One region of the Lysinibacillus sp. GW823-FHT06C08 genome, then DNA from elsewhere that is predicted to be linked to it. Evidence: riboswitches for the same ligand, from Rfam matches in the RefSeq annotation. Region 1 holds a riboswitch; each other region holds the start of a gene.
What was found. Region 1 has a riboswitch for cobalamin ahead of metE (5-methyltetrahydropteroyltriglutamate--homocysteine S-methyltransferase). Riboswitches for the same ligand answer to the same signal wherever they lie in the genome.

Region 1 (10,467 bases):
TACGAAACAACCCATGCTTTTTCAGTAAAGGCAAAGCCCGTCAATTTCTCACCGAAATATTCAACCATGTCTGTCCGTTCAAATTCTCCATGAACTAGTACATCCATATCAAGATCCTCCTGCAAGTGAATCCAGCGCTTTGTTTCCAGTTCAATAAATGCTTCATAGTCTTCATTCGACAATTGTTTCTTTCGCCAAGCATTACGATTTCTCTTCACCTCATCAGATTGAGGGAAGCTGCCAATTGTCGTTGTTGGGAAAAGGGGTAGTCCTAATGCCTGCTGCTGTATTTTTTGACGTTGACTAAAATCATTATGTCGCTCAAAATCCTTTGTTGATAAGGATTGAGCGGCTTGTTGGATAATCTTATTTTGACGAATTGAATGATTTTTTAGTGCTTCAATGGCCTTCATACTTGCTGAGAAATTATGACGTAGCGTTCCGTCTTGATTTTTTCTATATTTAGTGAGCTCAATAAGCTCTTCGATTTTTTCATCAGCAAACGCCAGTGCTTGTTTGAGAACAGGGTCCAGCTTCTTTTCAAGTGAAGTAGATATTGGCACATGTTGAAGGCTACTTGAGGGTTGAATCCACAATTCCTTAGCATCGCTAAGCTTTTCAATAGCTTGAATCGTGGCGTTAGCCTCCGCTAGGTTGGAACGCCATATATCACGACCATTAACAATACCAATAGCTAAAACTTTATCCTGAGGGAAACCAAATTTTCGAAGGGACTCCATATTCCCTTTATAGCCATGTACGAAATCTAAACCAAACCCTTGGACAGGCAATGTAATCAATGTTTCATAGGAGCATAATGCTTCAAAATATGTTTGTAGCATTAGTTTTGCTGCTGGAACGGTTGTCGCTAACTGAGCATAGATTTCCTGTACTAGCTTCCGTTCTGCTGAGTCGAGTGTCGTCACTAAAGAAGGCTCTTCTAATTGAATCCACTGGGCACCTGCATCTACTAATTCTTGAATAATCTGAGCATAGAGAGGTAATAGAGCTAATAAATATTCGACCTGCGTTAATTTATTGTAGCCCTTAGTTAACTTATAAAATGTATAGGGGCCAATAAGTGTCGGCTTCGCAATAATACCGAACGCTTCTTTTGCCTCTAAAAAGTCGGCCAATACCTTATTTTCAGTTAGTTGCAGCGGTTGCCCTTCATATTCAGGGACAATGTAGTGATAGTTGGTATTAAACCATTTGGTCATTTCACTAGCTACTGCTGAATGATTGCCTCTCGCTACACTGTAGTAGGTATGTAAATCTACCCTTCCACCTTGCCAGTTAAAGCGCTTGGGTACTAAGCCAAACATTAAGGCTGTATCTAACATTCTATCGTACAATGTGAAATCCCCCACTGTCACCATATCGATGCCAGATTGTAGCTGCTTTTCAATCCGCGATAACCGAATACTTTTTAGGGTTTCCTGAAAATCCTCTTCCGTTCGTTCTTGACGCCAAAATGCTTCTAACGCCTTCTTCCATTCGCGATCATCTCCGATATATGGATAGCCAATGAGTGTACTAGTATAAGTCATATTTAATCTCCCTTTCATCAATAAGTTTATGGTTACTTGCTCTTACAAATTTGTGTCATCCCATGCTAGATTCAGTGGCTCTATATGAAAACCAGTGGACTTTGCTCTGGAATACAGAATAGTAGCATGAAAAAAAGCCATTCCCCTTCTCGGAAAATGGCTGCATGGTAAATTTATTAAGACAAAAACAATACGAAAAAGTAGAATTTTCGTAAAATCACTTGTTATCGCACAGTGCCTTTTTGGTCACTATTCACCACCTATTTCCACGTAGGTATTTGGTGTGTACTAGAAATTGGCAGGTCTCCTGGCTTCTCATCAACACGCCTCACAGCCTTCCCGGTTTCCCAGTGGCATTTGTGATTTGCTCCGAATTACAGTTGCGGGACAGCGTCGGATTTGCACCGACTTCCCTTTTAAGCCAGACTTTCATCTGGCACCATTTCTTACACTATATTCAGTTATGCCCATACTATACCATATATTTCAGAATAGTAGAAATTGTTTTTACATAAAACTTTATCTATTTACTCTGTTTTTAATTATCAACAATTGGGCTCTTAGTGATAATGCCTTATATTAATTGAACTGATTCCACATTAATTGTACAAGAAAACTATTTATAATCTTTAATTCCAGCTTCAAAAGCCTGTCTATCTCCATTTTCAATCCCGTGCAATGCTTCTTGTAAAGCAAATGTACTTTTATAAAATTTAACTCGTTCAGAAATTTCCTGACCATTAGGATATAGGTTAATACACATATCAAAAAAATCCTCACCATAGCTAGAAAGTATTCCAGCAAAGTCATACGCTGGATCTCCTAAACCCGAACCACCAAAGTCTATTATCCCAGAAATCATACTTGTTTCTGGATCCCACAAAATGTTAGATGCACCGAAATCTCCGTGTATAAGCGTTATATCTAAATTGGAGAATGCCTTCCCGTTTAAAAACGTTTCAAAAGATTGTGAGATTTCCTGTTGAGCGTCTTTTCTCATAAAAGGAAATAATTTATTTCGAATCTTATTATACAAGTTATACATCTCTTCATGAGGATTACGAACCTTTAGTTTCAAATCTCGACTTGCTTTTTCTCCTGATATAGAATGAAGTTCTACAAGAAAAGAAACAAGTTGTTTTGCCAACCCTTTAACTAAATCAACACGCTTCACACCTATTAAACTTTCCTTCCACAAAGGAACACCATCTATTAGATGATATCCGGTGAAGACCTTACCTGGTTCTAACTCTTCAAAAGATTGATAAATTGGATTCGGAATAGGAGTTGAAATGGTACCTTTAATGTATTTTAAAATTTCCGTCTCTCTTTTTAATTGATTGATTCCAATTTTATATTTTGGAAACCTAAAAACCAAAGATTTGTTTACAATTAACACATCATTATTCTGTCCAATTTCATTAGGATAAATGTCTTCAATGGAAAGGTCGGAATAAAGCGATTGAATGTTTTCAATAAAGTTATTATTCATTAGTAATACTCCCTTTCAGTCTCTTTCTAGCTTTTTGATACGTAAACTCTTGTTGAACTATCTGTTCCTTTAGTTTAAAAACAATTCTTCACAAACTCAACTATACTTTAACAAAAAAATCCAAATCACTTAACAAGATGCTCCACAATCTGGCCATTGCCATGAATAAAGACGCTTTCCTTATTACGAAAAGCGCCTGATTGTTGAATAAACAGTGGTGGGTTTATCTCCAACTCAATATTCAAAACTCAATATTGGCTTTGGTCGTTTATTCCAATTAAAAATCTAATTATGAAACTATCTTCTACTTTCTTCGTATATTAATTAAGTCAACTATTTCTAGAGGTGATCATAATGTACGAATACCATTTCGTTAAAGTGGAACTAAATGCTTGGGGTAGTAAACCAAAAGAAGATTATCAAAATATAATTCACCAATACGCATCTGAAGGATGGAGATTTGTTCAAATTTTTGCTCCTTCAACTAAAGGATATGGTTCCGCAGCTTATTTTGAATTAATATTCGAGAGACCCCTTAATTAGATGTGAGGGGTTTTTCTATTTGGGGAAGCATAAATATCCAACCCTCATTTATATGTGTTATTCACCAATTTACTCCTTTTCAGTAATAAAGAAGCTTTCCGTATTACGGAAAAGTTCCCGATTACTGATTATCAAGACGCTGATTTGTCTTTTGATTGTTAAAGTAATGCATACTATTAGCTGAATACATATTTTACTTTTCCGGTGTAAAGTTCCATCTCACTTATTTTGGGACGATACCTAGCAATCTTCTGCCCATTAGCCATATTGCAAGACCAGTTCCCCACAAGATCAAGGCAGAGCCAAAGCCCACTACAGACATAAATGCATTGATTTGATGTCCCCCCAGTGTGACTGTTCCAGGTACAAATAGCCATGTCATAATAGCAAGTAAACAAAGGAGTGCGCCGGTAAAATAGTAGAGTCTGACTTGAAAAAGAGGTGCCAATGGAAAAAAATGGACACCGACAATAAGAGCTATTATGACAGGTATAAGTTCAGGGTGACGAGTAGCATTACTGACAGCAATTGTGATGGCTATAGCCAAACCCTCTGCTGCAAAAATAATGTTAAACCAAAACGACGTACGCTTCCCATGCCTTAAGTCTGTTTTTGAAACCTGATTCGTCAATTCTCTCGATGCTCGTATTAATGAAAAACCGCCGATGAACAGCGCTATACCTATGGCAACAGCAGTAACTAACAATAATGGAACTCCGCAGCCTTGCAATCCCATAATTCCCGTGTACGCCCACAGAGTACCAAAAAACGCCATAAAAAATACACCAGATGCCGTTCCGCGGACTGCGGCACTAGGAATCGCTCTAGATGTTTGTGTCACAAATAAATACCTCCTTTCAACCTAAGTATATGTTCATTACACCCACGTAACAGCCTACAACAGTATTAGATTTAGTTCATTCAAGAAAAATCAAATATCCTTTTTTATCATTATATTCAGGCAGGCAAATGAATGAACTTCTCTGCCCGGTTATCTCAATACATCTCATTCCACTATAAAGACGATTTCGTTATTTCAGAAAAGCACGAGTATTAAACTCTGAAAGTATGGAACATTTCACTTCAGAATTGGAGAATTTACTATTTACACTAACAAACGAATGAAAGGAAAATTAAAAGGAATGAGCCCTGCCCAATACAGAGTTCATTCCTCAGTAACTGCTTAAACTATTCTATAGATGAGATCCTCCACTTGCATCGAGCAATTGACCTGTTACCCAACGGCTGTCTGAGGAAGCAAGAAATACGGCAATATCTGCCACATCCTCGGGTTCTCCCCATCTGTTGAAAATTGAAAGACCAGCCGCATATTTTTGTCCTTCCAGGTTTTCCAAAGTCTCAGCATTCATTTCTGTATTAATAATTCCAGGCTGGATGGCGTTTACCGTAATATTACGGCTCCCTAGTTCCTTGGCTAGAAGACGTGTAAATGTGTCGATAGCACCTTTGGACATACTGTACGTGAAGACACTTGGCGAAGCTGCACGTGTCACAAAGGATGAAATATTAATAATACGCCCTCCATCTTTTAAACGTGGCAAAGCTTGCTGAGTAACAAAAAGTGGTGCTTTAACATTAATGTTCATTACCTCGTCAAATGATTCTTCCGTCGTCTCATCTAAACTGATAATTTGACCAATTCCAGCATTGTTGACAAGAATATCGAATCCACTACCGCCCATATACTCCCGAATTGTATCATCCAAAGTAGTAAATAAATCTTGAATACCATCTAGAGTACTAAGGTCAGCACCAATCGCGCAAGCATTTCCTCCGCTTTGTTTGATCTGGTGAACAACTGCTTCTGCCTCATTACGTCTTTTCCCGTAATGAACGACAACAAAGGCCCCCTCTTGTGCCAGACGCAATGCAATACTGCGGCCAATTCCTCGACTTGATCCTGTAACTAAAGCGATTTTGCCTGTTAACTTACTCATGCTTCCATCTCCTTGTTCAAACATAGTTATATTACATAGAGAATTATAACAAGGAACATTATTTGAAATGTTGCTCTCCTATTCGGTTTCAAGGAGGTTTTTCGTCACAACTGTAATTCAACTCTACGTGAAAATAGCCCAATTGTCTTGAAGATCGTTGCTTATAGAACTAACATATCTGTTCGTTAAGTGTAACTCTTCACAATTACTTGATATTATATAGATGAATAGAAAGTTAAATTAAAATTTAGTTTAGTAGTTGTAATAATTGCTTATTGATTTTATTCCCTTACAACTTTTCAAAAAGGAGGGTGTATGAAAAAGATTATTATTTTTGTATTAACGTTATTTATATTACTTTCAGGATTTCCAACACCAAGTTATGCGTTGTCAGATTCAAAATCTGCGGCAATCCAAGCGTTGCTAGATGATGCCCGTCATATATCAGGTGTGCCGGGCATGTCAATCTCATTACTTGCTGATGATGAAGTGCTCTACTTTTCTTCAGGGCTTGCAGACCGTGAAAAGGGGTTGCCTGCAAGTGAAAATACACTCTATGAGTTAGCCTCGGTCAGTAAAGCTTTTACCGGTATTGGTATTTTGCTGTTGGAAGAGCAAGGGCTGCTCTCAATGACTGACCCTGTCCAAAAATATTTACCTTGGTTTACGGTAAAGTATCAAGGGAAACTGGTTGATATGCAAAGTCTTACGCTAAATAACTTTCTTCACCATACAAGTGGTCTAACAAATAGTAGACATATTCAAAATATTCCACAAGGCAATACACCAGATATGTTGCAGAAGACTGTGGAAATGCTCGTAGATGCTGAATTGGAGTTCCCTCCCGGCGAACAGTATAACTATGGAACCGTTAATTATGACGTATTGGGTTTGGTTATTGAGATTGTGTCGCGACAAAGCTATGAAGACTTTATGAAGGAACAGGTATTTCAGCCGTTAGGTCTTCACCAGACGTATGTTTATAAAAAAGATGCTCAAGCCACTGGACAGTTGGCACAGGGCTACCGTTCTTCCTTTTTTATGACAACTCCATTTAAGGCTCCAGATTATGCTGGAAATAAACCCGCAGGCTACATCATTTCTAATACAAAAGATATGGCGCGTTGGATGGGCATACAAATGGGTATCGTGCAGAACATACCTGAAATATTTCACAGGGTTATTGAAAAATCACATAAGGGTGATATGTCTGTTTCGTCTGTCAACGATATGTATTATGCGGCAGGCTGGTCGGTAAACGCCGACCAAACGATTATAGAACACACAGGGGGCAACCCAAATTTCAGAACCGAAGTACTTATACTGCTAAATGAACGAACAGCCATCTGCTTGCTGAGTAACGGCGCAAATACCAATATAAACCTGGTACTAAAAGTTAAAGATATATTAGATGGCAATCTAACTCAGTCCTATGAAATAAGTGGCACACAGCTTTTGGATATTATTTTGTCGTCTATCACAATTATTCTTTGCCTATTGGCTGTTTTGCTATTTCTCTTAGGATTACGCAGAAGGAAAACAAATGAGCGACATCTAATGACAAAAAAGAGATCAATCGTAACAGTTATTTTCCTGATCGCTACGATTGCCCTGGGTATACTGTGCTTTGCTTTCGATTGGTCAACGATACTTATTTGGCAAACATATAGCGTTCTTACAGCTTTGATTTCGTCAGTATTATTAACAGCGAGCATTACATGGTTTGTATACACTCACCGATAAAATACCTCGCTACCATGATAAGCATATTGTGAAGGAATTACATTTCAATTTATAGGTATCTTTAAAAAACATAAGACACTTTGGTGTCTTTTTTTATATCCTCGACAATTTTCCCCAGTTAAACCTAATTACTATTGCTTCCACTAACCTGCTCCTCTCGTGGAATAAGGATTTTAATCAACTATATTATTTTTGCACAAGCGTCGTTAGGGAACATTTTTTAAGGATTGTTATCCCTCAATCTTGCCCTTTCCATGAAGAAAGACGCTTTCCTAATTTCAGAAAGCGCCCGATTGTAGAAGATTATTTTTCAGGTCCTCAAACTTTCATTTGGGAACATTTTTTTGTTTAGATTGGTAAAACTTTTTTTCATTAGGCTGTTTTCGTATAGATTGTTGCTCCTGATTTTGACTATCTTCTTTAATTAAAGCCCCTGTTAGTTGAACAAAAATGCATCACAAGCGCCGTTTTAACGTTGCAAATCCGCATTTTTCTGATGGGCCCGCTCATAAATATTAGCTTTGTGTGGCGTCTACGGTTATGTAAGTATTGCTATAAAGAAGCATATGAATTCTCTTTACATTCCAAAGTTTCTTAAATTCATTAATCGGAACTTTTCGATTATAGCTCTTGTTATCATCATCACAATTCACTAGATGCCTTAATGATTCTGAAAGGTAAATATACTCCTTGTCATAGCCTACTACGGGGACAAAATGCAAATTATTTCGATTTTTCTGTACTTTTATAAAAACAATTACGGGAGTTCCTTTACTAACTTCATACTTTAATGTATTTATATTTCCTTTATAATAGTTTGTTTGAAAGCCCTTTCTTCTTAATACTTCACGAATTCCCTTTGAATATACAGTGCCTGCCCTTGTTTTACTAGGAAATTGCGTATATAACGCTTCACCCTCTTCCTCCATACCAAAATGGCGCAATACATACGCTGTTGAAAATGCTGCACATTCCGTATTGTTTTGAAAATCTATTCGGTTGTTTTGTAGAATAAGATAGTTAGCCGGATAATTTCTTTTTCGTAAAACAGGTATGGGTAATGTCATTAAATAGGCATTAATGATAGTTGATATAATAATCCATAAAATAACTGTTCTAACTATAAACATATTACTTCCCCCATTTTTTGCGTCCATATCGAAACAATATTCTAAATTCTTCTTGCATTTACCTGCATCATAGTTGGCTAACAACAATCTTTACGAAAACAGTCTTTCTTTAATTTATTAAGTTTGCTTCTAAGTCCAGTATTTTGCTGTTCAATTCAAATGAAATATTATTAGCGTGTAAATGGAACCTTTCAATTGCTTCCTCTATAATTTCAAAAAAGATATCTAGTTCATCTATATCCTGTGTTAAAGTTTCTTCAATGTTTTTAAAAACAACTTGTAAATTACCTTTTTGTGATTGCTGGAGATTAACTACAATCGAATAGCGCCTCGTTGCTTTCTGCTATCAAATAGTAATTGAATAAGGCTTTCATAATAAGGAATAAACTCTCCGTTTTTGATCATAGTCAAAATTTCTTTCTTGCTTGCCCATTTCACATTTTGTACTTCTTCATACTGTAAAGTGAGCTTATGTAACTGCACATTTTCTTCGATTAGATATATATCGTCAAAACCGTTCTCAAAGTTAATGGTTAAATGAGGACGTATTTGCTGAAGATCTAATTGTAAACCTATTTCTTCATACAATTCTCTTTGTGCTGCAATTTGACTTGTATCCCCAGCTATCGCGCTCCCTCCCACAGTAAGGTCCCACATATTTGGCCATCCCTCTTTGAAGGGCTACCTTTGTTGAATGAGCATTTCTCCACTTGAATTAAAAATACAAACATGAATAACTAAATGCCAATCACCAGGTCGAGGTTTTTCACCACGAACCCACATACGTTTTGTTTTAATACGATTTATATCATACACATCCCATAATTCCACAAAATCATCCATTTTCTAATCATCCCTCTCTTTTGCACAATTTTAAAAATTAAGAAAAAAATTGCAATTACCATATATTTTAACATAAATAACTTACTTAATTTAAAAGTGACTACACAACACATTCAGGTCCTCTAATGCAAATGTTGGTTTAACCACATTTTTTGTTTTCGGTCTCTTTCCAAATTTTCATTTGGGCACATTATTTTGAATGATTATGTATAGCTTAAAAACCTTAAATGAGCTAAAGTATCTTGAATTTAAATCTGCTACCTCAACAATTGCGCCCTTTTCCGTAATGACGACTGACAATTTTGGACAAAATGGGAAAGTAGGAATTGAAATTTCCTCTAACTGACAAATTCATAGTTTTATCTTATAATATCTGGAATGATAATCGAGAGGGGAAATGAATTGATGCTGACTTTAAGAGAATACATCATTAACAAGTTAAAACGATGTGAGGGTAAATGTAGCTAAGCCTCAATCCTTTACATAGCGTTCGGCAACGCTACGTTACCCAAGGAGGAGTCTACATGCAAGACCAAGTAAAATCATTTTGTCAAAAATATAATTTATATAAAGAAAATGAAATTCAACAGATACAATTACGTCATCGTTTCGCGTTAGTCGAGGCGTTTGACATTCAAGGAGGCATGCGTGTTCTTGAAATTGGCTGCGGTCAAGGGGATACAACGGTAGTGTTGGCAGACATTGTTGGTGACACTGGACATGTACTTGCACTTGATATCGCAGCAAGTGATTACGGTGCACCGTTAACCCTTGCACAAGCCCATGCGCAAATTCAGTCATCGCCATTAGGGAAGCGAATCTCGTTTCATGTGGAGACAGATTTTTTAACGTTTCATCTTTTAGAGAACATTGATGTGGTCGTGTTGTCCCATAGTTCTTGGTATTTCAAATCAAAGGAACAGCTACTTCAGTATTTTAAACGCGCGAAGCAATTAGGTGTGAAGCTATGTTTTGCAGAATGGGATATGGCGTATACGAGCTTACAGCAACGTAGTCATTTTTGTGCAGTTTCCATTTTGGCGCTTTATTCAGCCTTTATTGAAAACGAAGGGAACATTCAGAATGTGTGGAGTAAAAGTCAAAGTTTAGCTATTGCGGAAACAGCGAATTTTCAGTTGAAAAAGTCTGTTATCGTTGAAGCGGACTATTTGCAAGATGGTGGGTGGGAACGTGATTATGCAAATGCC
Region 2 (10,467 bases), on a different contig from region 1:
CATGCACTTGGCCTACGTCACGCATAAGTGGCGTTCTCTTTTATTCTAAAAATGACTGAATGTCAGTCATAATATTCTACTACGGAAGGAATTTATTTATGCAAAAAGAATGGATGTATGTTGGACTAACAAGTTTATTTGAATTGTTTTGGATATTCGGTTTTAATGTAGCAAATGCATGGTGGCATTGGATCATTATTGTATCTATTATCGCTGTTGATTTTCACTTCTTATCGAAGGCTTGTGAAAAACTCCCTACGGGTACTGTCTACGCAATTTTCGCTGGAGCAGGTGCAATTGGTACTACTTTAATGGATATTTTTATTTTCAATGGTGATTTTAATGCAATTAAAGGGATATTCATGGTTATTTTAGTATTGGGCGTTATTGGCCTAAAATTGGCGGATAATCCATCGAAGGATACTAGTACGACAAAAGGAGTGGATGCATAATGGGCTGGGTATTCGTTATATTAGCAGCAGTGGCGGAAATAGTCGGTGTCATTGGTTTACGCTTTTATAGTCAACATAAAACCGTACGAAATTTATTATTATACGTCGGAGGCTTTGGTTTATCCTTTGCACTTTTATATGCTTCCTTCAACTATTTACAACTAAGCATCGCCTATGTTGTTTGGGTTGGTATTGGAACTGTAGGTGCCGTGCTGGTCAATATTATGTTCTTTGGGGAATCTAAAAACCTTGCACGAATCATCAGCATCATTGCGATTATCATTGGAGTTGCAGGTTTAAAAGCGGTATCTTAATAGTAGATGACAAAGGGCGCCCTCTTATATGAAGGAGCGCCCTTTTTTATTAGATGGTGTTGAATGATCGTGGCAAACTAAATAGGGTTGCCCCCTCTTGCGAATTGTTCAGGGACATATGTAAGATACGGCTTACCCGTCAGTGAATGTGTTTGAATATCAGCAAATACTCCAAATACTTCTCGCAACAATGATGGTGTAAGTACTTCTTCTGGTGTACCATGGCAAACAATGCGTCCGCGCTGTAAAACATAAATTTGGTCACAGTACATAGCAGCGATATTCAAGTCATGGAGAGCGGCTACTACTGTTAGATGCAAAGTTTGAATTAAGTCCATCAGTTGAAGTTGATGTTGAATATCTAAATGATTTGTTGGTTCATCTAATATAAGGACCTGTGCTTGCTGAGCGAGTGCTCTTGCCACCATAACACGCTTCTTCTCCCCACCGGAAAGTGAGCTAAAGCTTCGTTTCGCTAGGTGCAATATGCCCGTTTGCTTCAAAGCATCTTTTACAATTTGAAAATCTTGCTCCTGATCAAGCTCTAATAGCTTTTTATGTGGAGTCCTTCCCATACTGACTAAATCATGAACAGTAAAGTCAAATAATACGGGTGTTTCTTGACTAACAACGGCTAAATTTTTAGCAATGGCTTTACTAGATTGCTTTAAAATATCTTGTTCATTTAACAAGACTGTCCCACTTTCTGGCTTTAGGAGACGATACATATTTTTAAGCAATGTCGACTTCCCACTACCATTGGGGCCAATTAACCCGACAAATTGCTTTTCCTTTATTTTTACACTTACCTCATGAAGTATTCGCTGATCGTAAATGGAGAATGATACTTGTTTTGCTTCTAATGTCATGGAAGTTAATCTCCTTCACCGAAAGAATAATTATTACGACGGAGTAACCAAATGAAAAACGGCCCCCCACAAAAGGCTGTAATAATACCGATTGGCATTTCCTGTGGAGCAATAATAATTCGAGCTAATGCATCTGCCCAAACTAAGAAAATCCCTCCCAATAAAGCACTGACTGGTATTACATATTTATAGTTAGAACCGACAATTAATCGTACTATATGCGGAATGATTAATCCCACAAATCCGATAGAACCGCTCACTGCTACAAGTACCCCCGTTAAAAGTGAGACAAGTAAAATGAGCTGTATGCGAAATTGTTGAAGATTCACTCCTAACGTTACCGCCGCCTCTTCCCCAAGTAATAGCAAATTTAAATTTCGATAGAATAGCCATAAAAGCCCGAACACAATGAAAAAGATGGAGGCGGGAATAATAATATTATTCCATTTTGCTCCAGCTAAGCTGCCTAACATCCAAAACATAACGGACTTTAAAGCTCCCTCTTGCTTCGACATCATTAATATAAAATTAGAAATGGCCGTTAATATAAAGGAAACCGCCATCCCTGCCAATAGCAAGCGAAAAATCGAGACACGGCCACCTACGCGCGATAAGAAAAACACTAACCCAATTGCGAGCAAAGACCCTATAAAGGCTGATACAGAAAGTGCGTAGATACCTAAAAATGAAAAAGCACCTAAAATAATTACTGAAGTTGCTCCAACTGCTGCTCCTGAAGAAATTCCTAAAATATATGGGTCTGCAATGGAATTTCGTACAAGTGCTTGAATCGCTGCCCCTGCAATGGCTAAACCCGCTCCTACAATAGCGGCAAGGATGACACGGGGTACTCTTATTTGCCAAATAATGATTTCCTGTGAGCGACTCCAATCTTGCTCTATTGAGTGTTGTATAAAGGGTAATTTCGAAAGAATTACTTTCCATACATATAATGGCGTCACCGAAACAGATCCAACCATTACAGCAAGTGTCATGGATACGATTAATACTAAAAGAAGCACTAAAGAAAATAACATAAATTTTTTATTCATTCATTAAACTCCTACTAAGATGATGAATGAAGCAATTAAATATACTTTCGCATAATGTAGGTCAGATGATCTTACTTCAGTTGGCACTCAATAAAAAAAGGCATTTCATGCAAAAATACGCACAAAAATACCCTCGAATAAACAAAGTCAGAAAATCCAGCTATTGTCCGTAATTGCTTGCATCCTCGTGGGCATTACAGGTATTACTTATTGGCAGGTCTCCTGACTTCGATTCATCATCCTATAAATAGCCTTCCCATTTTTAACAGTGGCAAATAAACATGATAGGACTCCTCGTTACAGTTGCGGGACAGCGTCGGACTTCCACCGACTTCCCTTTTAAGTGACATTGTTTAAAATGTCACACCAATAGTATGTAAAGTTAAAAAATTATGACGATTCTATCATACATTTTTATATATAGTTAGTCTACAAGGAATTTCCAACACACTTAAGTTAACCTACACTTATAATTAAGTTGACACATTTGTTTTAGTTTTTTACACTAACGATAAATACTTTGAAATTAGAGGTGAAGTCATGTCAACAGTATCAGAACAAAGTCATCCAAAATTAAAGACGGTAGATATTGCCTATATCGGAATATTTTCTACCCTCATGATGATCGGTGCCAATATAACTTCCTTTGTGCCCTTTATGACAGTGGGAGGAGTGCCGATTACTCTACAAACCTTTTTTGCCATTTTAGCCGGACTTATTTTGGGTAGTAGGAAGGGAGCGCTTGCCTGCACAGTCTATATGTGTATTGGATTAGCAGGAGCACCTGTCTTTGCTCGCTTTGGTGGAGGATTCAGTCAACTATTAAGCCCTACATTTGGATTCATTATCACCTTTATTTTAGCAGCATATGTTGCCGGTTTAATGGTAGAGCGAAGTGGTACAAAGAAAAGCTATATGCTAGCCGCATTCATCGCAACTGCTATCAATTATTTAGTAGGTACAAACTGGATGTTTATTGCGTATAAACTATGGGCCAGTGCGCCAGAGGATTTTTCCTATAAATTAGCGTGGCTCTGGATGATTCCCCCACTCCCAAAAGATATTGTTTTAGCTATTTTCGCTGGTATTTTAGCGTACCGACTACAAAAAACATTGAAAATCATGCCCATTCAATAGCGCTTCCATCCACTTCTTTAGTCAATAGACTAAAGAAGTTTTTTGTAATAATTAATGTCCATCATTTCTGCATATTTGTTTGTTACAGTAAGGGCAAATAGAAAGGAGGATCTCATATGACATTCAAGCAAAGATGGTCAGGTGGACTATTATCAGCAGTTGCTTTACTTACTTTATCCGCTTGTTCTGAAGATAAAACGGAGCCTTCCTCAACTTCAGATAATACTCCTGAGACTGAGCAACAAACAGAAATGGATCACTCCTCAATGAACCATTCTAGCTCAGCAGAAGTACCGGCTACATTAAGAAAAGCTGAAGATCCAGCATTTCCGGTTGGAAGTACCGCTATGATTACAGATGGGCATATGGAGGGGATGAAGGGTGCTGAAGCGACGATTGTTGGTGCCTATAAAACTACAGCCTATATCATTTCTTATGATCCAACATCAGGTGGCAAACGTGTAGAGAATCATAAATGGATTATCCATGAGGAATTAATGGATGTAGGGGAAGCACCACTGTCCCCTGATACAGAGGTAAAAACGACTGCTACTCATATGGAAGGCATGAAAAAAGCAACCGTCCGCATTAAAGAAGCCGTACCAACCACAGTTTATATGGTTGATTACACTTCAACCACGAATGGTGAAGCAGTGAAAAATCATAAATGGGTAACAGAAGATGAGTTAACAGCGCAATAATCCGAACAACCTCTTCCAATATATTTGGCAGAGGTTGTTTTCTAGTTTTTATGTTCTAAAGGCTTTCGATCCGCAAACTTCTGCCATTTATAGCCGATTCCCCAAACAGTTTGCAAGTAATCATCAGCAGGAAATCCACTTTTCCTTAATTTTTCTCGTAAATTACGGACATGGGAATCGATAGTGCGATCCTCAATGGATACATGATAACCCCAAACTGTGTTAATAAGATGTTCTCTTGAAAACACTTTATTTTGATAATCTAGAAATAAGGACATCATGGAAAATTCTTTTGGTGTTAATGGGATTGCCTCTTGTTGATAATATAATTCAAAGGATTCTTTATCTAAGCGTAAACCCTCAAAGACAACCACCTTGTCTTCTATCTTGGTTCTCCTTAATACAGCATGTATACGTGCTAATAGCTCTTCCTCATCAAAAGGCTTTAATATATAATCATCTGCCCCAATGTTTAAACCTTTTACAATATCCGAATGCTCTCCTTTAGCCGTAAGCATGATGATAGGTACATGCCAAAACTTCCTGATTTCTTCACACACTTGAAACCCATCCATTTCTGGCATCATAATATCCAAAAGAACTAAATCCACATGCTCTTCCTCTAGATAAATGAGCGCATCTTGAATGGAAGACATTGCTCTACATTGAAAACCGGGCTCTAAGTAAAGAGTCAATAAATCTAACATTCTTGGTTCATCGTCTATGCATAAAATGGTTTTCATCCGCTTCTACTCCTTTAAACGATAATTCAAAAACAGTCCCTTTATTTAGTTCACTTTTAACCGTCACTTCTCCCCCATGAGCCTGTACGAGTTCCTTGACAATGGCAAGTCCTAATCCGGTACCACCTAACGCACGACTTCTAGATTTTTCTACGCGGTAAAAGCGCTCAAAAATAAACGGTAAATCCTTGTTGGGAATCCCTCTCCCTGTATCTCGTATTATAATCGTTAATACACCATTGACCTTCTTTACATCTACCGTGGTAGTATCCCCCTGTCCGCAATAGGTCAATGCGTTATTTAATAGATTAATTATTATTTGCTCTAATCTTGCCTCATCTGCCCATAACGTTAATCCCTTTTCACAGCACACATCAAAGTGGATATCTTTTTCTTGAAAAGCAGGACTTAATTTCCCCTTAATACCAGTAAAAAAAGCCTGTAAATCTAGATTTTGTTTTTCAATAACAAATGAGTTTTCATCCATCTTAGCTAAATCAAATAAATCCTTTATTAATCGTGAAAGTCTATTCGTCTCTTCCAATATAATAGCTAAGTATTTTTGTCGATCTTGCACGGACAAATCACGTTTATAAAGAATATCGGTATAACCTTTAATAAAGGTTATCGGTGTACGAAGCTCATGGGCAATGCTAGATAGAAACTCTTTGCGCTCCTGCCTTAAATGATTTAACTCATTTGATAGTAGCTGAATGGCATTCGATAAATCCCCAAGCTCATCTTTGCCATTTGTAGAAAGAGCGACCGTAAAGTCCCCTTTACTCATTTTCAACGTGGCCTCTTTCATCTGAATTAATGGTTCAGCAAGCTTTCTAGATAACACAATGATGACAGCAATGGTGACTAAGCCAGAAACAATGCCCACTATAAGGAAATGTTTATTCAAGCGTTTCATTAATGCATGGATCGAGTCTGTATTTTGAAACATAAAGACATAACCAATCGTTGTCTGCTCTTTTTGCATTGGACTAATAGTAGCTATAGCTTTTGCCTGTTGCCAGTTATCTTGTAGAATCTTTCCCTCATATGGTGTAGTTCCATCTAATTTCTTTATCAGATTCTTCATTTCAGGATGCAGTTGCGAGGAGGCTAAAATGGTCCCCTCAGCATCTGTCACTACTACATCTGTAGATTCTTCCGATTCCATCAAGACGACATGTGCTAATGTTTCCTTATTAAAGTTCTGTTCTAATATTGTGCGATGTGAGTTTCCTCTCGCTTGCAAACTTGCTAATTCTTCCTCCACTCTAGAATTAGTCAATGAGGCGTGTAAAAAAAACATCATAAATGTTTCAATACAAAATAATGTAATGAAAAAGATGATGCCTAGCTTTAGTGATAATTTTCTCATCTGTAACCACCATTTTAGAGTTTCTTACTAGTATATCGGCAAAATATGAAGATTTCATGCAGAAAAAATCTCTTTCCAAACATAAAAAGACCCATAAATATAGTTATACTCATGGGTTAGCTTTTAATTTAAATGTATTTTTTTGCCCAGTTTAAGAAGTTATCGATGACTACATCCAAGAATTTCACTGTACCTTCATCCGTCAAATTACCTTCTGCATCAAATTTTGTATGCACAGCACCAATATAAACATCATTGCCGCTTAGTAATGGTGAGTTAATGCCCGGTGAGAATAAAATATCACGTAGATGTAATTGTGCTTTTACAGTACCTAGATTACCCATTGATGCACCCATAATAATAGATGGTTTGCCAATCATTACTTTATCTACACGAGATAACCAATCAATTGCATTGATCATGACACCTGGAACAGTTCCATTATATTCTGGTGTTACCCATAACACTGCATCTGCAGCCTTTACTTTTGCTTTAAAATCAAGAACTGCTTGTGGTGCTTCATTTTCGATATCTTGATTGTACATTGGTAAATCCTTCAGACTTAACACTTCTAGATCCAATTTCTCTGTATATCGTTTTTCAATAAATTGAGCTAATTGCATATTATAAGATTCTTTACGGATACTCCCTACGATGGCTACTACTTTCACGATGTTTCCTCCTAAATGTACATAATTCTTAGTATTTAAATAACTATTGTATTTTATACCACTTTAATAATAAATGGCAAATTCTTCAACTGGCTTACGATAACCACGTAAACGACGACTGCTTTCTTTTTCTTTTCCAATCGTAATCATGAGCGCTATTTCTTGCTCTTCTGGTACATTGAAAAGCTCACGCATTTTTTGATTATCGAAGCCAATCATTGGACAAGTATCCCAGCCACGATTTTTCGCGGCTAGCATAAATAACATGGCTGACAAAGATGCATTTCGAATCGCTTCATCTTTCATAAATTCCTCGCCGCGGTCTTCATAAAAGTGAGTATTCTCAGCAACTATTTCTTCTAACTCATACGTTGTGATAATCCCTAAATCGACCATACCTTGACTTAGTTCTGCCGTATTTTTATACGCTTTTTTATCACCTAATACAAGAATGACTCCAGAAGCTGAATGCACTTTATATTGACCATATGCAGCTTCTCTTACTTTTTCCTTCATAGCCTCATCCAACACAACGATGTAATTGGCATGCTGTAAGTTAAAGGCCGATGGAGCAAGTTTGACATCCTCTAAAATTGGGCGTATATCTTCCTCAGTCATTTTAACGTCCGTTAAAAAATTGTTCGCCGAGCGACGCTTATCAATCAATTTGGAAAATTCCATTCAATAAACCTCCAATTCAATATGTAACCATTCAGTAGAGAAAAAATTTCTCTACTGAATTAAAAATATTACTCATATTCTTTATCGAACGTAATGGAGCTTCTTACAGTATCTATAGGGCGAACAAGTCCTTCAATTTGTGTACGTTTTGGTTCTAGGAATGGTGGTAATGAAAGTTTTTCTCCTAACGTTTCATACGGTTCATCTCCCATAAATCCTGGCCCATCTGTTGCTAACTCAAATAAAATTTGTGGCGCTACACGTGCATATAAGGATTCAAAGAAATGACGATTTACATAGCCAGATGTGTGGAAACCAAAGCTTTCAAAACGTGCAGTCCATTCATCTAATACTGCACGATCCTCTACACGAAAGGCCGCATGGTGAACCGTACCAAAACCTTGGCGAGCTACTGGTAACACTGTATTGTGTTCTACAATCACTTGCGCTCCATTGCCACCCTCACCTACTTCAAATAGGTGGAAATGTCCGTCCTCCCCAATCTCTGTAAATAACATTACTTTTTCTAACACATCTTTAAAGTAATTAAAATCAGCTACACGAACAAATACTGGCCCTAAACCTGTAATAGCAAATTCAAGTGGGATAGGCCCATCCTGCCATGGCGTACCTGATGCGATACCTGTATCATGCTCATCAGAAATAAGCTGATACTGCTGATCATCAAAATCCACAAATGATAGTGTTTTTTTACCAAACTGTTCTTTTATACCTGTATGTTTTACATGTAATCGGTCAAAGCGCTTTTCCCAATAGTCTAAAGAAGCATCTGTTGGCACACGGAAGGAAGTCTTTGAAATTTCATTTGTACCATGTACACCTTTTGGAATGTTAGGGAAATCAAAAAACGTCATATCTGTACCAGCACTCCCTTTATCATCCGCAAAGAATAAATGGTATGTTTGAATGTCATCCTGATTTACTGTTTTCTTCACTAAGCGCATTCCTAATACATAGGTAAAGAATTTATAATTTTCTTCAGCACTGCTTGTAATAGCCGTTACATGGTGTACACCTTTTAAATGATTCATAAAAATTCTCCTCCCATTATCTCGAAATCGAGATATTTATTTAAAATTTTTTTACTGTTCATTCGCATTTTTGCCAACCTTTTTTAGGGACAAAATCATTGTATCCAGCTCTTGAGGTCCCAATACTTGAAATATCTCATTTATTTTTTGTTCATGCTTAGGGAAAATCTCTTCCATTAGGGTCTGTCCCTCATTTGTAAGCAATACATAAGTGACACGTCGATCTCTAGGGCATGATTTGCGATATACATAGCCTTTTTGTTCAAGCTTATCAATTACATACGTAATACTACTGCTTGCAATTAATATTCTTTTGCCGATCACTTGAATGGGCTGCTCCCCACGATGATACAGAAATTCAAGGACCGAAAATTCGGTTTGATTTAAGTCAAATTGAAGTAAATCCCTTTTTGTTGCTTCCTGAATCGTTTGATATGCTCGGAACAAGACCGTAAATGCTTTTAAGTTACGATTGTCTTCCTTCATACGACTCCCTCACTTATTTCGAATTTAATTATCTTTAATTCGAGATAATAATAACATATCCATTTTTAATCAGCAATCATTTTGTTTCGTATGTTACTCATTAGCTGAAAATGTTTGTGAACATCCTCTGCGGGTAGAAGGAAGTTGTAACTTATAAAGGAGGATTCTATATATGAAAAAAGAAATCAATCAAAAACAACAACAATTAGAAGCATTCCGAGTAAGTGATAAAAATCAACCACTCACAACCAATCAAGGACTAAAAATATCAGAGGATGAACATTCTTTAAAAGCTGGTGATCGAGGTCCTACTTTACTAGAGGATTTTCATTTTCGTGAAAAAATGACGCACTTTGATCATGAACGTATTCCAGAAAGAGTAGTACATGCACGTGGATCGGCAGCACATGGGATTTTTGAAACCTATGAATGTGCAAGTGACATTACAAAAGCACAATTTTTAAATGGTAAAGGAACTAAAACACCAGTCTTTGTTCGTTTCTCTACCGTTGCAGGCTCAAGAGGCTCAGCCGATACTGTCCGTGACGCACGTGGCTTCGCTACAAAATTTTATACACAGAAAGGTAACTATGATTTGGTCGGAAATAATATTCCGGTATTTTTTATACAAGACGCTATTAAATTCCCCGATTTCGTACACGCAGTAAAGCCCGAACCAAATAACGAAATTCCTCAAGCTCAAAGTGCCCATGATACATTTTGGGATTTTATTGCGAACAATCAGGAATCTGCCCATATGGTTATGTGGCATATGTCGGATAGATCGATTCCACGAAGCTACCGAATGATGGAGGGCTTCGGTGTGAATACCTATCGTTTCATCAATGCCGAAGGAAAATCCCATTTTGTTAAGTTTCATTGGAAGCCAGTTCTTGGTGTTAAATCGTTAGTATGGGATGAGGCACAGATCATAGCT
Region 3 (10,467 bases), on a different contig from region 1:
CAAGATCTTTCCAGAAAAGCGCTGCTTGCTCATGATAGTTAAAATCTTGCCAAATTCGGTCATCATTTTCATAGTTATTAAACTGTCTCCATCGGTTTCCGGGAAGACTAAGAACAGCCAGTACAACTTTTGATCCTCTTGCATATGCTGCATCTAAATCTTCTTTTAACATCTTGAAATCATTTTCAACTATTCCCTCATACTGATCTGCATTGCCGATTAAAAAATCTTTATTAGGAGTAGCATCAGGTTTATCTTCAAATAAAAAATCTCTTTCTTTTGCCCATTTATCAGGCGCTAAACGGATAAATTCAATGTTGAATTCATTAGCCTCTTCATAATTTTCTGGCAGAGAAGTGGAATTCATAAAATTTGTACCTTTTCTTTGCTCATCCCAAAAACCATTTTGCATCTGTGGCGTTGCCAGTTTCTCTTGTTTCTTTTGTTTTTCTTCTTGCTCCACAGAACTACAGCCATTAGCAAAGACGACTATTAAAGCACACCAAAGGGAAACTATCATGTTGAACTTATTTTTCATTCGTTTCCTATATTTATTTCTCTCATATTATCACCTCATGTAAATCGTACTGAACCTACGTTACACGAATGTGACAATTTTAAAAAAATAAAAAGGATTGAGTTCAGTATCAAACTCAATCCTGACATACGCCTATTTAAAACTTACTCTTATTTTGTACCACTCGCTCCAAATCCAGAAGTTCCACGAACCGTTTGAGATAATTCATTGACTTCCAGTAGTTGAATAGTAGGGACAAATTGAATCACCATTTGGGCAATTCGCATAGATTTTTCTACTAAGAACGTATTTTGACCATGATTAATTAAAATAACACCAATTTCCCCTCTATAGCCTTCATCGATTGTTCCTGGGCTATTGAGCACTGTAATACTATGTTTTAAGGCTAGTCCACTTCTTGGTCGAATTTGTGCTTCCGTTCCTTTAGGTAATTCAATTTGAATGCCTGTTTTAATTAATTTAGTCCCACCAGCGGGTATCTCTACAGTTTCAATGGAATAGAGATCCATCCCAGCATCACCGGGATTAGCTTGCATTGGTAGCATTGCATCTGCATGCATTCTTTTAATTTTTACTTCTACGTTCATTGTTCTTCATCCTAACGATTAAAATTAAATGTGTCATCTGTAATTGGCGCTACTTTTGCTTTGGCATAGGTAGCCCCCTTTTGTGAAAAGAAATCATATGTGGAGCCCTCATTACGAATTCCATTCATGACAATCGGATTCACTTCTTCTTCAGGGAACATGGCTTCAAAGCCGACATTCATTAAGGCCTTATTAGCATTATAACGCACATAGGCTTTTACCTCAGGCGATAATCCTGTCTCCGCATAAATATCCTCGGTATATTTCATTTCATTTTGATATAAATCCAGCAATAATTCATAACCCCATAATTGTAAGGATTCTTGTTTTTCTTTAGAAAATTGCTTATATAAATTTTGAGCAAAAAACCCTACCGCTACGCCATGAATGGACTCGTCGCGCAAAATGAGAGAAATAATTTCAGCACTGTTTCTTAAAAAACCTTGTCCACCTAAGTATAATGGGTAGAAAAATCCAGAATAGAAAAGGAAAGATTCAAGCATAACGGATGAAAACATCGCTTTCCATAAGCTCTCAGAGTCCCCTTCTTCTATACTATTATAAATATCCGCAATCTTATTTGCCTTATATTGTAAATATTCATTTTTCTTTACCCATTCAAAGAGCTCGTCTATCTCCTCGTTTGTACAAAGCGTTGTAAATATATAAGAATATGATTTAGCATGTATTGCCTCAAATGCATCAAAAACGGTTAATACAGCCTTTTCCTGTAAATCGTCTGTATAAGCAGCAACACGATTCATCCCTATATTCGTCTGAACGGTATCAAGCAAAGTCAGTCCTGCAAACACTTTTTTATATGTGTCCTGATGCTCAAAACTTTTCCACTGTTTAATATCTTTACTCACAGCAATTTCTTCAGGAAACCAAATTTGCTTCCATTGCTGGTCCCAGAAAATTTGGGCAAGTTCACTTGTTGCCTTATTCCAGTTGACTGCCTCATACACTATATTTGACATGCTACACACTCCTCTAAGCTTTGTAATCGTTGACGAACATAGTAAACGGACTTAATCCCTTTAACCCATGCATAAATGTATACTTTAGCTAGTTGTTCTGTTGTCCAATTGTCAGTGACATAAAGAGTCATTGAAATACCTTGGTCAACGTGTTTTTGAGAAGCTGCGTATAAATCAATTAAATCATAAGGATCAACATCATAGGCCTCAACATATAAATGACTGTTTTCGTTTGTTAAATGTGGCATTGGATAAATCGTGCGACTATCTGCATAATCACGGACCTCTACACGCTCTGTACAAGGAGAGATGGATGCCGTACAGCTACGAATATACGAAATACTGCCGGTTGGTGCTATCGCTAAACGATAGGAATGAAATAGACCATATTCCATAACATCTTCCTTTAATAATTCCCACATTTTATTAGTGATAATTGGAATGTTGCCAAGTGCTTTTAACACAGCAGATGATAGCTCTTCTTCATTCTTATTTACATATTGATCAAAATAGCTACCGGAAGCATAATCGCTATCTTCAAATCGGTAGAACGTTTCTGCTTTTTCTTTAGCCATTTCCATCGATGATTTAAGAGAATAATAGTTCATTGCTTCCATAAAACGGTCCATGAAATCAATAGAATCTTTCGAGCCATACATAATGCCTTCCGTAACAAGATGTCCATGGAGATTCATACAACCTAGCCCTACTGAGTGCATTAATCGATTCGCTTTTGCCACCGATGGGACATTTTTGATGTATGTCATTTGTGACACATTTGTTAATAAGTGCATAGCTGTATCGATTAATGTTTCAAAATCATTTACTTTACTCGCTGCATGAATATCAATTGACCCTAAATTACACGACACATCTAACCCATATTCGTTTGGTTGATCTTGATCTGTAATGACACTAGTTTCTTGAACTTGCAAGATTTCAGTACATAGGTTTGACATTTTTACACGACCGATATTTTTTAGTGGATGTACTTCATTGACATTATCATCAAAAATTTCAAAAGGATAACCTGATTCAAATTGAGCTTTTTTCACCTCAGTATAGAGTCTACGCGCATTCAAACGTTTAATTTTACGGATTTTAGGATTATCAAGTAGTTCATAGTACATTTCTGAAATTGAAATTTCCGACATTCGTTTACCATATACTTTAAAAATATCATATGGACTAAATAACACTATATCTTTATCACGTTTCATCAGATCGAAGAAAATACTTGGAATAATAATTCCTGTTGATAGTGTTGCGAGGCGAATTTTATCATCAGCATTTGGTTTTTTTGATGAAATGAAATTCTCTATATCTGCATGGAAGATATTTAGGTAAACAACTCCTGAGCCATTTCGTTGACCGAGCTGATTAGAATAACTAAATGAATTTTCTAATAGTTTTGCAACTGGGATAACTCCACTTGCACGGTTTAATATTTCTTTAATTGGATCACCTAAAGGTCGTAAATCCGTTAAGTTGACCCCGACCCCTCCGCCTAGGCGTGATAGCTCTAAACAATAACCAATATTTTCAGCAATGCTATTCATAGAATCATCCATTGATAATTTAAAGCAACTGACTAATTCACCACGGGCTTTTTTCCCACTATTTAATGCAGTAGGTGTTGCAGGCTGATAGGCTTCCATCATTGCTTCAACAGAACGCTTTGCTAGTACAGTGTTTCCTTGTGCTAAGTACAGGGCAATAATGACAATACGGTCCTCATATTTTTCTAAGATTTCTTCACCATCACGACTTTTCATAGCATAGCTGTCATAAAATTTGCTTGCACTCATAAATGATGGGAAGCGGAAATTATAATCATATGCTTTTTTGTACAGCATCTTTATAAAATCCATCTCGTACATGTCGATAAAATCTTTCTCGTAGTAACCCTCATCCACTAAATAGCGGATTTTTTCCTCTATATCTATAAAATAACGTAAACGTACGTTGACATATTCTAAAAAGTAGCGGCGAGTAGCCTCACGGTCCTTTTCTAACTCTAGTAGCCCTGTTGTACTATAACGATTCAGTACGTCATTATTAAGCTTTAAATAAGTTTTCATCCCATTACCCTCGTTTCATAAAACATTTGTATTGCTTCATAATCTGTTTGATTGCCACGCAAATCTAACTTCCTCACTAAGGGTACATGATAGGTAGTAGCAATTTTTTCCCCAGCAGCGCCAAAGACATGATGTCCGAAGTTACTATTGCCACTAGCAACTACTCCTTTACAAAAATCTCTATTTTTCTCTAAAAAACGTTGCACTTTTGCTGGAATGTCACCTAAGCCATCTGTATATGTAATTAAAAGATAAGGCTTATTCAAGCTTAATTCCTCAGAGAGTTCAATAGATTCTGCCCTTAATTTAGATACTACATTACGGACATTTCCTGTACGACTAGCGTAAACGATCATAGTGTAATCATCTCAATACGAGAAACAATTTCCTGAACCTCACCTATAAATGTTTCATCTACCTCTAAAACAGGCACACTTAAAAAACCTGCATCTATAATTGTTTGTTTAGCTTGTTCATCGTGATCAATATTAACAATTTCAGCTTCAAGTCCTGCTCGTTGTAATTCGGATTTTACCCAAAGGCATTTTGGACAGATTGTTTTCGTATAAAGTTTCATAGTAATCCCTCTTTTCATAAAATAAAAAAACTACCTCTTCTAGAGAGATAGCTTAAATGGAAACGTTAACATACTAAAAATACTGACGTTCCCATCTCTTAATCCCCGAAGAAATGATAAATTTGTTTTATATAGGCAGGTCTCCTGGCTTTGCTTCAATCTCTGATTTCCTTCCCATGCGAATGCACACAGTGGTTACAATCATCGTCAGCTTCACAGTTGCGGGGACAGCGTCGGAATAGTACCGAACTTCCCTATTAAACTACATATAGTAGTACCTACACAAAACGAACACAATATATTGTTTTTCGATAGTTTTAAGTGTACCATCCTTTATATAAAAAGTAAATCGAGAAATAAAAGTTCATCAATTTGAGACTATTCATATTTTCTGACATAACCTTGTAGAACGAACTAAAACATAATCATATAAAAATATAACCATGTAGCGATAGCATTATTTTATTAAAAAATAGGAACAAAAATAATAGTCGCTTATTTACCTAAAAACGTAGCCACCCTAGTAATTTTATACATAAAAAAGGCATCTTCCTTTACAGTAAAGATGCAATTATGTCTAAAACTATGAGTATGATGTAAATCTCGCATCCTACTCTATACATCCTATCTTCGTAGATTTTTTATTGTACTAGTCTAAAGTAGGACTCCTCTCTTACGATGATGACACATTTTAGTAGTCGTCATAACATTACGAAGACTACTAAAATGTGCTCAACATACAGGTGAGAGGCAACCAACGGTTCTACACTTTTCAGCTAATTTACAATGAATATGTACCTTTTCTAGTTATTCTATATTTATTTATAGTATAACATATCCAAGTTCATTCTCCGCCAGCTTGACTAGTCATATTCAAAATAGCTGATGAATTTTATATGACTCATCAGCTAACCATAAATTTAAAATCTTTCTATTGTTATATCCATGTTTATGCTTGAAGCAGCCTTAAAGCCTTCCGCAGCTGCAATCATTAAAGAAGAGGGACCACCCTTTTCCGTTTCACCAGCAATATATATTCCAGCCGCAGTTGTTCGTCCAGCACCATCAGTCATAATTGTTCCGTTTTCATCAACTTGACAATTTAGCTGTTTAGCAAATTTATTGGGACGATAAAAACTTGGCACAACAAAACCACCCGCTCTTAAAATATTGTCACCTGTTTCTAATTCAACACTAGATAAGTTACCATCATCCCCATGTAAATCTTTAATAGCATTTGTATACGCCTTAATTTTCTTTTGTTCAAAATCATTTTGAATCTTCTTGGAAAGTTGATGACCATTCGTAAAAACAATTAAATCCGGTGACCAATTAAAAACCAATTTCGTCATATGACTAATATGCTCCTCGTTTTCTGCAATGATAGCCAATGGCTTGTCTCGCAGCTCCCAACCATCGCAATATGGACAGCTAAACAAACTTTTACCATAATATTGTCTGATTTGCGGGAGTGGAAATTCCTCTTGTATTCCAGTAGCTAACAGTATTTTTTCAGTTACATAAGTTTTACTTTCCGAAGTATTGACTAGAAATAAACCAGTTATATCATCTTTAATTATTTCTATGACGGTTTGATCCATCATTGTTATAGAAGGATAAGATTCTATATCTTTACTTGCGAGATTCTTAAATTCTTGTGGCTTTATCCCATCTCTTGTTAAAAAACCATGTGACTCCTGAGTTACACGATTTCGATTTGTTCCATTATCAACTAGTGCAACCTTTCTGCGCGCTCTTCCTAATGTTAAGGCAGCACTTAACCCAGCAGGGCCTCCACCTATAATCATACAATCGTATTGATTCATCATTATTTCCCTCCATATCACAATATATTACAGACCTTTAATATCTGTAATTAAGACAAAAGACATCTCTAATTATATGTATGATATCTTTTTCATTCCATTTGTTAAGCCAATTATATATGAGTCATTGATCTCAATAAAAAAGGATAAAGTTTAGTTGGTTGGGTCTAATCACTCTATTAAGGACTTAACATATCTATAATATCTATTTAGTTTTTTCTCGTCAAATTTTTCGTTTTCATGCCTAAAATACCGACTAAGCACCGTTAGTTGAAGTACATCTATTCACTTTATAAAGGTAATTCTTTTTATCTATTTTATGAAAATGAACCCACTCTCCATTTTTCATAGATATTGATGAGATGAGAAAAGTAAAAGCCACTCCAAATGGGTTTGGAATGGCATACTGATCTTCATGAATATAATCCATGCAGTTTAAATTATTGACATATGCCTAACATTCTTACTGCAAGTAGTTATTACTTAAATTCAATTTCCTCAGCAGAAGCCCCTTTTGTATACGTTATAGTCGCTCCAGCAGGTAAATTACGAATTTCTTTTACATTTTTTCCTTCGATAATAATTTCACCAATTTCCGTACCTTTAAAATCAATAATCGCATTTCCTTTTTTAGGACTGATTGTTACAGTTTTGTCTGCAAATCCTTCACCATGGAATTCGGCATATTGACTAAATACTGAAATTCCATTTTTAATATTAGTATTTTTTCCTAACGTTAATGAAATGCTTGGACGATTCATTATTAATTTACCAGTCTTATAGTTATTAAAGCTATATACATTTTCAGGTACTATTGGTGTTGGTATTTCTTCTTTTCCTGCTTTCAAATCAATTTGAACTAATACAGGGTCATGATCCGATGCTCTCCCCTGCGCTTCTGTAAAGTTCGCATTAATATGAATCAAGTCTATAGCCGTAACGTTAGCAAGATTATTCGAAACTAAAATATGATCCAACACTTGATTGTTCCCTTGGAAGAAGTACGTAAAACGATCAGTCTCTGGGGCTTTATCCACCATATTCGTTAAAACATCACCTTTTAATGTTTCAAGTGCTGGTGTGAATTCAAAGTCATTCATGTCCCCTGCTACAATGATATTTATATCCGGATTGATGGCAAGACCTTCATCGATAAAATCATTGATGGCTTGAGCAAGCTGAAGACGTTTTGTTACTGATTCTAACACTGGCGGCTGAGTTGGTCCCCAAAGTGAACCATCGCCTCCTTTAGAATTTAAGTGCGCTCCTATAATGACTACATGCTCTTCCTGGAATTTGAATTCCGCCGCAATTGGTTTACGTGTATCTGCAAATTTAGTTGGATCAACAAAGCCTGGATTTAAAGCAAGGCTTCCATCTGCTGTCCACCCATTCGCTTGGTCACCCGCTCCCTTTGTACCAGTCACTAAAGAAACACGTGTCGGATTATATAAGTAGCCTACACGAATATTACCACCAGGCGCACCGCCTACTGTATTATTAATAGGCATTACGTCAATCCAATCATAAGCAGGGCCACCCGCAGCTTTAATTGCATTAATTAATCGCATATAGCTTTCAGATGCATCAGCATTTCCTGAATCAATTTGTCCATCATTATCTTGTACTTCGACTAATGTAATAATATCTGGTGACTTCATATTTTTCACAAATGTCGCTGCAATTCTGTCTACTTTTTCATTAGATGTATTGGCAGGATTATTCGAAAAGTTTTCAATATTATAGGAAGCGACATTTAACTTGTCCGCCACTGGTTCAAGATGCGTCACTTCTTGCTGAAGATTTGCCTTTGTCACATCAGGGAAGACTTTATTCGTGTTCAGTCGATAGCCATCTGTAAAGTTTTCTACAAATCCGATAAGTGGATCATTAAAACGATCACCCGAATCATAATTTTTTCCTGCTACCCCTTCAAGCATAATTTTTTCTGGATTATAATCGTCGGCTGCAATATTTAAACCGCCATTCACATTAAATGTATTATTTGTTGTGCTCGGTACAACAATTGGTGAATCATTATTATAAATTGGTCCAATCACTCTCGCATCAGGGAATGATACTCGCATATATTCAATAGATTCCCAAAAATCAATACCATCTTCTTGTGGATCAAAAATAGCAAAGCCATCATTATCAATAATTTTATTTGGTGGGGATAGGTCCTCTCCTATAACAAGTACTTTTGGAACTTCTGCTGCACCTGTTTTTGTGATATTCGTTGCTGAAATTTGCGTATCTCTTAATCGAGAGTTTCCACCCACTTCAGTTACATTCCCTGATACTTTAATAACATCCCCTACAGCTACATTATGTCCCGACTTACTTACCTTGATCGCTGTTGATTTTACGCCATCGAATGTCGAATCGCCCTCTTGCATAATGAAGCTACTTGAATTAATAACGAATGTTACAATTCCTTCTACATCACTTACTGTTAAATCGACATATGGTGATATATGACTTGGCCCTTGAATATCGCTAATTGTGGCATTTTCAGTATCAATAATCTCATAAACAAATGTAGCAATCGCACTATTCGTTAAACCTTCTTTTACTGCAATCGCTTTAATCGTCAACGGTTTATTAACAAGAATTTCCCCTGTATATTTTGTACTAGCTGTAGTTGGTGCTGAGCCGTCCACTGTATAATAAATCGTTGCATCTTCTGTCATGGTAGAAAGTGTAACGTTTGTACCCGCTGTTACCCCACCAACGTGAGAAGCTTTAATATCCTGAACCTTTGTTACATCTTCAATAATGCGAATCGGGAGTAGTTGATGATTTGTATATTGACCAACAATACCGGTAATTTCCCCATACGTTTTTCCACTTACTAAACCTGAGTCACGTGTTTTATCGTAAATAGCAAATGTGCCTACATCATCAGTTCCGGTAAAATTTTGACCTGAACCAGTAATGGCTACATTTTTAATCGTTACTAATTTCGATTCATTGTCTTCTGCAACCTCAATACTTTTAATAATGTTTGCCCCTGGTAGTGTAGAAGGAATAGGCATGCCAACAAGTGAAATATTTGTTAATTGCTTTAGTCCGCTATATTCAGCAACTTGACCTTGCACCGTCACCAAATCGCCGACATTTGCAGTAAGACTATCTACAGGGTAAATGGCAATCGCCGCACCCTCTTCATCTTGAATGTGAGCAGTAGCAGTTTCTAATTTTGCTGTTACAATACCCGATACGATTACTACTTGTCCTATTTCTTTATTACGTGCTTCCGTAATTGAAATAGTGGCTGGCGCATCTTTAACTGTAAAATGAAAGGATTTAATTTCGCTATTGTTTAAGCCAGTTGCTGTAGCAAATGCTTTGATCGTCATTGCTGCATTTACAACAATGCCCGCTGCTGCATCATAAACCTCACTAGCTGTTGACGGTTCAGAACCATCTATCGTGTAATAGATTGTTGCGTTTGGTGTATCTGTAGACAATGTTACTTTTGACCCTGCAAAAACTTCACCCGTTGCTGGATAAGCTTTAACATTCGCTACTTGTGTAGGCTCGTAGTTCCCTATTAATTGGAAGCTTTCCGCGCTTAAGGTTTTTAATTGATAGGTCCCGTTAAAAATGGAAGCAATCCCTGTCACTGTAATTACATCATTGTTATTGAACCCATCTGCTACAAATTGAGAGAATTGATAGCCTGTACGGTTATCATGGCGAATTACTAGCTCGTTATTTTCTGCATCAACGGCTTTAAACTCAAATGTTCCATTCGTACCAGATGACGCTAAATCTTTAATCTTCACATTTTCAAGTGTAATTAATGTACCTTGTAAGCTATCTTCAAGTGGTAGATTCACTATTTGCGGTGCGGGTGCTGTCCCTGTAAAAAT

Region 2: linked by a shared signal. The riboswitch ahead of AC1Q6O_RS21565 (FecCD family ABC transporter permease) and the one ahead of metE (5-methyltetrahydropteroyltriglutamate--homocysteine S-methyltransferase) in region 1 are both predicted to bind cobalamin.
Region 3: linked by a shared signal. The riboswitch ahead of AC1Q6O_RS04965 (glutaredoxin family protein) and the one ahead of metE (5-methyltetrahydropteroyltriglutamate--homocysteine S-methyltransferase) in region 1 are both predicted to bind cobalamin.

What each region holds. Positions count from the first base shown of each region.
Region 1 covers NZ_JBXAHN010000008.1:202,808-213,274, reverse strand. Annotated here, with positions in the region: gene metE (5-methyltetrahydropteroyltriglutamate--homocysteine S-methyltransferase) at 1-1,550, opposite strand, end outside; cobalamin riboswitch at 1,831-2,009, opposite strand; gene AC1Q6O_RS18185 (phosphotransferase family protein) at 2,167-3,042, opposite strand; gene AC1Q6O_RS18180 (DUF4177 domain-containing protein) at 3,397-3,585, shown strand; gene AC1Q6O_RS18175 (DUF7010 family protein) at 3,809-4,426, opposite strand; gene AC1Q6O_RS18170 (SDR family NAD(P)-dependent oxidoreductase) at 4,779-5,543, opposite strand; gene AC1Q6O_RS18165 (serine hydrolase domain-containing protein) at 5,859-7,286, shown strand; gene AC1Q6O_RS18160 (cysteine peptidase family C39 domain-containing protein) at 7,802-8,416, opposite strand; gene AC1Q6O_RS18155 (NUDIX hydrolase) at 8,729-9,073, opposite strand; gene AC1Q6O_RS18150 (hypothetical protein) at 9,098-9,259, opposite strand; gene AC1Q6O_RS18145 (class I SAM-dependent methyltransferase) at 9,784-10,467, shown strand, end outside.
Region 2 covers NZ_JBXAHN010000014.1:11,997-22,463, reverse strand. Annotated here, with positions in the region: gene AC1Q6O_RS21585 (TetR/AcrR family transcriptional regulator) at 1-27, shown strand, start outside; gene AC1Q6O_RS21580 (DMT family transporter) at 99-452, shown strand; gene AC1Q6O_RS21575 (DMT family transporter) at 452-766, shown strand; gene AC1Q6O_RS21570 (ABC transporter ATP-binding protein) at 844-1,635, opposite strand; gene AC1Q6O_RS21565 (FecCD family ABC transporter permease) at 1,641-2,687, opposite strand; cobalamin riboswitch at 2,883-3,073, opposite strand; gene AC1Q6O_RS21560 (biotin transporter BioY) at 3,228-3,824, shown strand; gene AC1Q6O_RS21555 (YdhK family protein) at 3,941-4,525, shown strand; gene AC1Q6O_RS21550 (response regulator transcription factor) at 4,567-5,268, opposite strand; gene AC1Q6O_RS21545 (sensor histidine kinase) at 5,240-6,640, opposite strand; gene AC1Q6O_RS21540 (NADPH-dependent FMN reductase) at 6,769-7,311, opposite strand; gene AC1Q6O_RS21535 (nitroreductase family protein) at 7,375-7,992, opposite strand; gene AC1Q6O_RS21530 (ring-cleaving dioxygenase) at 8,061-9,044, opposite strand; gene AC1Q6O_RS21525 (MarR family winged helix-turn-helix transcriptional regulator) at 9,096-9,530, opposite strand; gene AC1Q6O_RS21520 (catalase) at 9,703-10,467, shown strand, end outside.
Region 3 covers NZ_JBXAHN010000001.1:1,058,112-1,068,578, reverse strand. Annotated here, with positions in the region: gene AC1Q6O_RS04990 (glycoside hydrolase family 5 protein) at 1-538, opposite strand, end outside; gene dut (dUTP diphosphatase) at 688-1,125, opposite strand; gene nrdF (class 1b ribonucleoside-diphosphate reductase subunit beta) at 1,137-2,105, opposite strand; gene nrdE (class 1b ribonucleoside-diphosphate reductase subunit alpha) at 2,093-4,186, opposite strand; gene nrdI (class Ib ribonucleoside-diphosphate reductase assembly flavoprotein NrdI) at 4,183-4,542, opposite strand; gene AC1Q6O_RS04965 (glutaredoxin family protein) at 4,539-4,763, opposite strand; cobalamin riboswitch at 4,881-5,060, opposite strand; gene AC1Q6O_RS04960 (NAD(P)/FAD-dependent oxidoreductase) at 5,684-6,589, opposite strand; gene AC1Q6O_RS04955 (chitobiase/beta-hexosaminidase C-terminal domain-containing protein) at 7,069-10,467, opposite strand, start outside.